2 regions of the Cytobacillus sp. FSL R5-0377 genome follow, and region 1 is predicted to be linked to the other one. Evidence: riboswitches for the same ligand, from Rfam matches in the RefSeq annotation. Region 1 holds a riboswitch; the other holds the start of a gene.
The links. A riboswitch is a leader RNA that binds a small molecule or an ion and turns the genes downstream of it on or off. The one in region 1 is predicted to bind cyclic di-GMP.
Positions count from the first base shown of each region.

Region 2: linked by a shared signal. The riboswitch ahead of NSQ49_RS07695 (anti-repressor SinI family protein) and the one ahead of NSQ49_RS05345 (response regulator) in region 1 are both predicted to bind cyclic di-GMP.

Region 1 covers NZ_JBBORA010000001.1:1,076,422-1,080,841, reverse strand. The annotation lists gene NSQ49_RS05365 (recombinase RecT) at 1-605, shown strand, start outside; gene NSQ49_RS05360 (HTH domain-containing protein) at 894-1,850, shown strand; gene NSQ49_RS05355 (hypothetical protein) at 1,855-2,049, shown strand; gene NSQ49_RS05350 (hypothetical protein) at 2,127-2,318, shown strand; gene NSQ49_RS05345 (response regulator) at 2,354-2,713, opposite strand; cyclic di-GMP riboswitch class I at 2,785-2,867, opposite strand; gene NSQ49_RS05340 (hypothetical protein) at 2,964-3,230, shown strand; gene NSQ49_RS05335 (hypothetical protein) at 3,509-3,988, opposite strand; gene NSQ49_RS05330 (aspartyl-phosphate phosphatase Spo0E family protein) at 4,163-4,321, opposite strand.
Region 2 covers NZ_JBBORA010000001.1:1,523,391-1,527,810, reverse strand. The annotation lists gene NSQ49_RS07710 (TasA family protein) at 1-581, shown strand, start outside; gene NSQ49_RS07705 (TasA family protein) at 652-1,353, shown strand; gene NSQ49_RS26720 (DUF5658 family protein) at 1,486-1,689, shown strand; gene NSQ49_RS07700 (hypothetical protein) at 1,814-2,080, shown strand; cyclic di-GMP riboswitch class I at 2,247-2,335, shown strand; gene NSQ49_RS07695 (anti-repressor SinI family protein) at 2,366-2,512, shown strand; gene NSQ49_RS07690 (helix-turn-helix domain-containing protein) at 2,613-2,936, opposite strand; gene mnmH (tRNA 2-selenouridine(34) synthase MnmH) at 3,115-4,173, opposite strand; gene NSQ49_RS07680 (FAD-dependent oxidoreductase) at 4,399-4,420, shown strand, end outside.

The DNA.
Region 1 (4,420 bases):
AGGCAGCACAGTTCCAGCTGGGATACAAAGGATACATTCAGCTGGCACTAAGAAGTGGCCAGTACAAGGCTATAAATGTAATACCGGTATATGAAGGAGAACTCCTAAAGTGGAATCGTCTAACGGAGGAAATTGACCTTGATTTGGACGCCAAGAAAAGTGATAAGGTTATCGGTTACTGTGGCTACTTTAAGTTGGTCAATGGCTTTGAAAAAACAGTTTATTGGACCCGGGACGAAGTAGAGGCACACAGGATTAAGCACAACAAGGCAAAAGACAAGAAATCTCTTAATAATGTTTGGCGTTCTGATTACGATGCCATGGCAATGAAAACAGTTCTTAGGAACATGTTAGGCAAATGGGGTATCTTGTCCATCGATATGCAAAAAGCATTCTCAGAAGACGAGCAGTGGCGTGAGGTAAAAGATATTACGGATGATGCTAATGAATATGAAGAGTCCATCCATTTTGATCCACCAAGCCAAGAAGATAAAGAATCAGCTGCCGAACCAGAAATTATTGATGTGGATCAAAAGAAGAAAAAGACAAAAAAGAAGATTTCTGCACAGGAATCATTGGACATAGATTTTGAAGATGCAGAGTAACGAAACAAATGTTCTCCTTCCAGCATGGATTTGGGAGGAGGCTAAAGATAAAGAACACTTGAAAATGCTTGTTTTAGAGTATATGCGAAGGTATCCAAATTACAAAGTAAAAGGGGTTAAAAAAGGATTTGCTGTATGTGAGAGGGAGTGAATCACATGTTTGTTAAGACCATTCGTATTCCAAATGGAGATGTATTTTCCAAGTATTTTATATTCAAATGTGAAACTATCGGGGAATCTGATATGCGTGCCATGTCATAAAAATGTCCATAGGAAGTAGGTGATACGGTGCCCGAAAGTTATCCATTTCCAACCTATTCAGGATTATTAGAGCCGAAACATTACAAAAAAATTGGATCAGCATTGTGGCTTTTTCTCTGGTGCGTCAGCTCCACTACAAAAGAAATTGAACGAGATGGGGTAACCTGGGGCATCGTGTTAGGAAATAAGCCATTGAAACGCTCAGAGTTGGCGGAACCTTTTGGAGTTAGCGAAAGAACTGTTCAAAGGTGGCTGGATGACCTGGAAACACATGGTTACATAAAGATCACTAGAGCACCTTATGGATATATTATAACTGTGAAAAACTCCAAAAAATACAGCAAAGAGAGAGTGGACAAAAATGTCCAGTCTGAAAGAGAGCGGACAAAAACGTCTAGTCTAGAGTGGACAGAAATGTCCTGTCATATGGACAAAAGTGTCCACTCTAATAAAGATATTACAAAGATAAATAATACTACTATTACTATTACTAAAGAAAATGACCCTGTAGATATTATTGCTGAAAGATTCATAGAGTTACGAACGATACAAGAAGGACGTTCTGTTTACCCAACAACAAAAGATTATGAAGCAATCGCCCGGATTGTCGCCCGTGGTATGCCGTTGCCACAAACAGTCAAATTGCTTGAACAGTGTTTTGCAGAATATAATAAACGTCAGCCAAATGGGGCTATTAAAGCATTTGGTTACTGTGAAAAGTACATCATGGATCATTATGAAGCCTTGGTAGCAAGAGAGCAGGCAAAAGAGGTAGCTAAAAATGTTAAGCCTTTTAAGAGCAGTAATTCTTATAGATCCAAGGGTATTCGGTCTAATCCAATACGTACTGAGATGCTCCCAGATTGGTTTGAACAAGATGAGCAACAGGAAAAGCCTAAACTTATTAAGAATGAGCAGCAGGACCTTGCTAAAAAGAAAGCAGATTTGAAGGAAAAGTTAAAACTTTTAAGGTCGGGGAGTTGATACTATGGGGATCCTTTATGAATCCGTTATGCAGCAGAAAAGGAATATCCTCATAAGGAAATTAGCAGATTTGAATATCTCTAAAGCTCAATCAGGAAAGAGTATCCATGATTGTGATTACGAGGAATTGAAATATGAACTTGTCCTTGCGTCTTTTCGTGATATTGACGCAGAGGCTACTGAAAACACCTGGTTTTGAAAGGAGAATAAACATGAGCGTAACTAATGTTAAGCCGGTTACCCGGTGCCCAATATGTTTGTCCAAGGGGACTGTGATTGGCCATCGACAAAACCTCTTATTACTTGAGTGCAGGGACTGCAACAAACGTTGGAATACTTACTCCAAGACTTGCAATATTTGTGGAAAGCCAAATTATTTTTACGTTGAAGGTCCCTGCGTTAAATGCTATTCGGAAAAGCACAACGCCATATGAAAATAAAAGCGGCGAACCTGAGCTTGTCTGCTAATTTTCCTCAAAAATAGACCTCTATAAAGAGGTTGTTTAGCTGACAAGCTTATTTAATGCGGGGATTAATTCATTAAAGTAAGGTTTTACAATAAAATCTTTAGCACCATAATTTAAAGCTTCCAAAATTAATTTAGATTGTCCCATTGCGGAACATATAACAACTTTTGCATTTGGATCAAGGTCCTTGATCTCTTTTAAAACAGCCATTCCATCTTTACATGACATTGTTAAGTCTAGTAATACGATATCCGGGGAAGACTTCTTGAAAAGTGATATAGCTTCGCAACCATCAGAGGCTTCAGCAATTACTTGATAATTACCTTCAGACAAGGTTCTTTTAAGTATTTGTCTCATAAACATAGAATCATCAGCAATTAGTACGTTATTAATCATATCAAACTCCCTTTTTTATAATTTGGCAAATTTATGAAAGGAGTTATAAGAGATTTACGAGATTGATAAATCTCGGGAACCCGGCTGCCTTAGCTTTTGTCTTAGGCCCGTGGCTTTGCGTCTTTTACTTTCGTAAAATTTGCCAATATAGGTATATTAACACAGTGAATATAGTAGAAAACGACAAAATGTGACAAAAAATTGATAATTTCGCGCATTATGGATTATGAATTTCGTTGGTGGTGAGGGAATGAAGCAGTTAGACTTGTTTTCCTTCGCAATTGAAGATCAGATAGCTGAACTAAAACAAGGCGAAGAGTTGGAGTTTAACAGAGGGAGGGAACGGCTACTGATCCGTAAACATAAAAATTACAAGGGTGCATACTTATATGAGGGTCCTGACTTCTCAGGATATGCACTTCATGTTAATGAAAAGGGTATATTTGGTGGATTTAATACCTTTGTAGCAAAAATCGTGCGATGGGTGAAAAACGGAAGTTGGAATGAAGCCAAATAAGTATTCTATTTCATTTACCTTTTTTCTCGGCTCTAAACGTCCAAGCAGTTGCTAAAAGCCAAATAGCTGCCAAAATACATGGAATTCCAATTGTTGCAAAATAAACATTTTTTAAAGTGTATTCATCAATAAACTTGAGCATTGTATCACCTGGCGATCTCTGGATAATAAGAGATTGGCCTTACTCCTTCTGAAAGTTTGTTTTATATATTCTGGACATAAGATGTGCAGAATTTAAGGTTTGGGAAAAAGGTAATTAAAATAGCTAGGGTTATTACCTAGGTATTAGATAAGTTATTTGTTTTTGGGTATATTTTTTCAATAACTTTTTGGAATCCAAAGTTAAGTAATGCATCTGCAAAGATTAAAAGAAAGAAATTAATGGATTTTACCTTGATATGAAAAACATTTAGCTTTTTTAATAGTGCTACCATTGGGAAAGCATAAATTAAATCGGCAACTAAATTGATAAAAGCGTATAAATAAAATTTCCCTTTCGATAAATACAGAACCCAAATCGTCAAAACTGTGTAGGGTCCAAATAAAAGTAAGAATGCTGTGCTTGTCTGACTTTTTTGCCCGCCTTTTAGTATCCATAACTTATGTATGGTAAAATAAAACATTTCACACGCTAAGGTCAAAGAAGAAAATAGCCAAACAGGTAGGTATTTAACAAACAATTCCTTCTTGTTAGGAAGAAAAATAAAAGATAGCCAAGAAATTAAAAACAGGGAAACTTTAATCGAGCCTAGACGCATTTTATCATTCCTTTATCTTTTTATATAGTTTGTTTAAAAACGGGAATTAATATTCTAAAGGTATTTATATAAAGAGGGTCCGAAGATTAATTGCAGGAAACGTATTTTACGAACAAAAACCCCCCTAAAGAAAGGGGGGAGGAAAATGCTTTTATGGTTAAAGAGAAAAAACAACTACTTACATTTGGACTGAAAACTAAAAATTAATTTGTCTAACAGCTGACTGCGTTTTATAGTTTCAGGATGTTTAAATCCTTTTTTCATTCCAGTGTCAATGAGTGCTTTTCTAAAAAATTGAATTTTATTGCTAAGCTCTTTACAGAAATTACACATTCTTTTGCTCCTTTAAATGAAAAAGTCCAGGAACCATTATTGCAGATAAAGGAAAAATATTAAATGATTTCGACAAAATTTGTAAATAAACGATAAATA
Region 2 (4,420 bases), 450 kb from region 1:
TAGGTATGGGAATTGCATCTGCAGCACTTGGTATTTCGTTAATTGGTGGGGGAACATTTGCATATTTTAATGATGTAGAGACTACAAATAACACATTTGCTGCAGGTACGTTAGATTTAGCTGTTAATCCGGCAACCATTATTGATGTCTCTAATTTAAAACCTGGTGATTGGATGTACCGAACTTTCCAACTAGAGAATAATGGAACTTTAGATATTTCAAAAGTGTTATTGACAACTCACTTTGATGATGCTTCTGACGAATTTGCTAAACACATAAAAGTTAACTTTTTAATAAATGAGGATAAAAGTGGAATTTTGGGACCGAGCAATGTTATAACAAGCAAAACTCTATATGAATTGAAAAATTTAAGTCCTGATGCTGTGGACAACGTTAGTGCTAGTATTTTTGGTTGGCAAGACGGAGAAAGGGACGGCTTAAAGGCGAATACATCTGATAAATTGCATGTGCAATTTGAATTCGTAGATAATGGGCAGGATCAAAATGAGTTCCAAAATGCATCCCTTGCTCTTACTTGGAAATTTGATGCAAAACAAACTAGAGGTCAAAGTCGACCATAATTTAGCAATATAAAAAGGTGGGAATCCAGTTCCCACCTTTTGTTAAAATCAATGAACGTGAGGTAATGCCATGAATAAACAAAGTCTGCTGGCAAAACCAATAAAAATTTTATTAATAACTGGATTCTTCTTTTTTATGTTCTTGTTTGAAAAGAGTGTAGGTGCAGAAGAAAAAGAGCTAGATATAAATACTACAACCAACGGGATTTTATTTAATGTGGAAAACCTAAAACCCGGCGACTGGATGCCTCGAAATATAACGATAAAAAATGATGGAAAACAGGATTTTAAATACACCTCAAAAATTGGCAAATCAAAGTCTGTCAAAGGACTATTTGAAGAATTAGAGTTGGAGATTAAAAAAGATACAAAGATGCTTTATGAAGGAAAGTTAAAAGATTTTAAAGGTTTCTCTCCCCGGAAATTAGCGAAAGGAACAGAAGAAACTTTATTCTTCCAAGTAACAATGCCTGAGCATTTGGGAAATGAATTTCAAAACTCCGCTGCAGAGGTTGAAATCATTTTTCTTGCCGAAGCAACAGGTGATTCTGGAACTGACAACGAGACTCCCGGATCAGGAGATAATAATTCTGGAGGAGGAACTAGTACTTCACCACCATCAACAGATGCCACGGTAATTCCAGAGAAAGTTAACAAGCTCCCAAATACCGCAACTAATAACTATAATTTATTACTTATTGGCGCACTACTTTTAGGTGCCGGAAGCGTAATTTTTTTATGGCGTTATAGAAGGCTTAGGAGTGAAACTTAGATTAAGGCCTGATGAACTATTCTTTAAGGCCTTAATTTTTATTCGCGTTTAGAACTTATCTAAGCAATTAATGAATATAATCAAAAAGCTACTCATTAAGCGTTGAACTTATGAAAAAAATTCTGCGGTATCTTGCCTTCAGCCAATCTTCTGGATGGTCTCTTGACGTTCTTTGGAATTAGACTTTCGCTGATTGAAGAAGTGAATTCAATTATGGATTTTCTATATACGGTAGAACCCCTTTTATTTCTTTCTATTAAAGCCTTTCTTTCAGGCTTTTTAATCCTGCTGTCAGCTTCAATTCATTTTCCGCCGCAAACTAAAGTAAAGGTATAGGCAAGAGGTGCAGCTTATCTTTATTCATTCATATTAGTACTTCATGTTTTATGGATTTATGAAACTCTATCTTAATAATCGATAGAGTGAAATTACTAATCTTAGTTAACTGAGGAGGCTGAAAATGTATCGAAAGAACTGCCATAAATGCCACAAACCTTCATACAGCAGCAGTGAATCGGATGGCTGGCTATGTCCGATTTGCCACACTGATTTAACGAATGAAATTTTCTTGGATGCTATGACTCTTGAACCAGTCCACACCACCTTTAGGAAATGCAAAACCACGCACAACTATACATTAAAAGAAATCAGCAAAAACTACAGAAAAAGAATCGGACTTTCCTACTACTCCAAAAGAAGTTCGGCCATAAATAACAACTTACTGTAAAAGATGATGGGTTCAGGTAATCAAATACATAAAAGTATTAGGATTTTGTCGAAAAATAAATTAATTTAATATTAAAATAATCAACAAAAATTACAAAATCTGACAACGTTAGCAATATGGTCATAGTAGAATACATCTATGGAAAATATTTCTTTGAGCCGATAGGCGCAGAAAAAGGCAAACTCATTGAAAAATGAGGACGCAAAGTCACAGGTCTAAGGTATTGGGTGATGCTACGATGGCTGGATTGCCTGGAATACGAAAAGTATCCTGGGGGGAAGAGTTTTGGCAGAGAAAAATATTAAGGTTGAAGAAGTTGATTTGGAGTGGCTGCAGTTAATTATGGAAGCAAAAAACTTAGGCCTGCAAAAGGAAGAAATTAGAGAGTTTTTACATAATAACAGAGCTCAAGAGGTTCTGATGGAAGCTTAAATATCCAGTTGGCTAAGTATTTCTGTTAGAGGCATCTCTATATGGAAATGCTTTTTATTTTGCCAAAAAAATAAGCCTGTGCATTCAGGCTTATTGGCAATTATGATTTTTGTCCGCTTCTCCACTTATTAAAATCCAAAAACTCCCGAAACTGCTCCTTCGAAACACCCGATTCCATTGCTTCCTTCACAATTTTCATCCATTCTGAATCCAGATCTTCCTTGTTGATCTGCTCATGGATCAAATGGTCCACAGGAACATTCAGAACACCGGCGATTTTCTCGAGAAACTGAATCGATGGGTTTGTTTGCAGGTTGCGCTCGAGTGAGCTTAAATATGATTTTGCCACACCGGCCTGCTCAGCCAGCTCGGATAGTGACATTTTCTTTTCCTGGCGAAGTTTTTTTACACGATCACCGATCATCGTATACCACACACCTTATTTTGTATGTAATAGGATTATATCATATTTGGTTCCATATTAAGAACGAATCGTTCAATATTATTATCATCATACCATAGTGTTAACTTATTTAAATAGTTAGTTATCACAGTTTTATAAAAATATATCTTTTGTCGCTCTCAAAAAGTAATGCTCCGCGTCATAGGACGGGAGCATTTTGTTTTTCAATAATGTTAATTACCTGCTGTGCAGCTGCTTCCACATTATCCGCATTCACATGGTGGAATTCACCCTCATAGTCATGCTGTTTAAAAGCATATCGTGGATCGTAATAATGTTCTAATAAAAGCTTGATAAATAGCTCGTAGTTCTCAGTTTCCACTGATTCATCCAGCTGCTCGCGGATTTCAGTATTCTTCAGCCGTTTTTTAATAAACACGAGGCTTTCATCCACTTTCGGCTTGAACCATTCTTCTTTTTGATATGGTTCAACATAGTCACGGAGGATGCGCTGGACACGGGATTCGATGCTGGCAAACATATCAATGTGGATTCCTGATTTTTTAGTATCCAGCAGCTCATCCGGCTGAACCACCTTGCCTATTCGTTTGCTTTCAGCTTCCATAATAATATAGGGGGAGCCTTTAACCTCAGAAAGGGCTTGATACAATAGGGCATCAAAGGTTTTCTGTGTGCTGCCGTCTCCCATGCCGAAGGAGCCGAAGATCGAACCGCGGTGGCCTGCCATTTCCTCTAGGTCAATAACAGGATAGCCTTTTTCGTTTAACACCTTCAGCACATCTGTTTTCCCAACGCCGGTCATTCCGTGCAGAACAACTGCTTTTTCAGGAATCAGGTCTGCTGTGTTTTCAAGTATATATTGACGGTACGCCCGGTAGCCCCCAATTAAACGGGGGATCGAAACGCCCGCATAAGTGATAAATGTAGTAACCGCTTTGCTGCGCATTCCGCCGCGCCAGCAGTAAATGACAGGCTGGAAGCCATCATTTTTCAGGTCTCTGATTTTCTGCATCATGGACGGAATTTTAGGTGAAACGATTTCCATCGCTCTCCATTTCGCCGCATCAGAGCCTTCTTTTTTATATAATGTCCCGATTTCCGCACGTTCTTCGTTTGTGAAAAGCGGAACATTGACAGCACCGGGTATGCTGCACTCCTCAAATTCAATTGGAGACCTGACATCGACCGGAACTGCGTTATCCATTTGGATGTATTGTTCGACTGCTATTTCTCTCATTTTTATTGCCTCCAAAATTATTGCTATATATAGCCCAAAGGGTACGTTAATTAATTTTACTCTATCTATTATACAGGATTTTGAAAATATAGGTGCCTTCCACAATCATACTCCTATTTTCAAAAGTTTGTTCTATAAATTTTTTCCAGACATTGTAATATCAGCATATCCATTGGTTTTGCTTTTTAAAAAGGAGGTTAAATAAAAGGCAAAGGTGGTGGAAACATGTCCTTGAAAACAGAGGTTG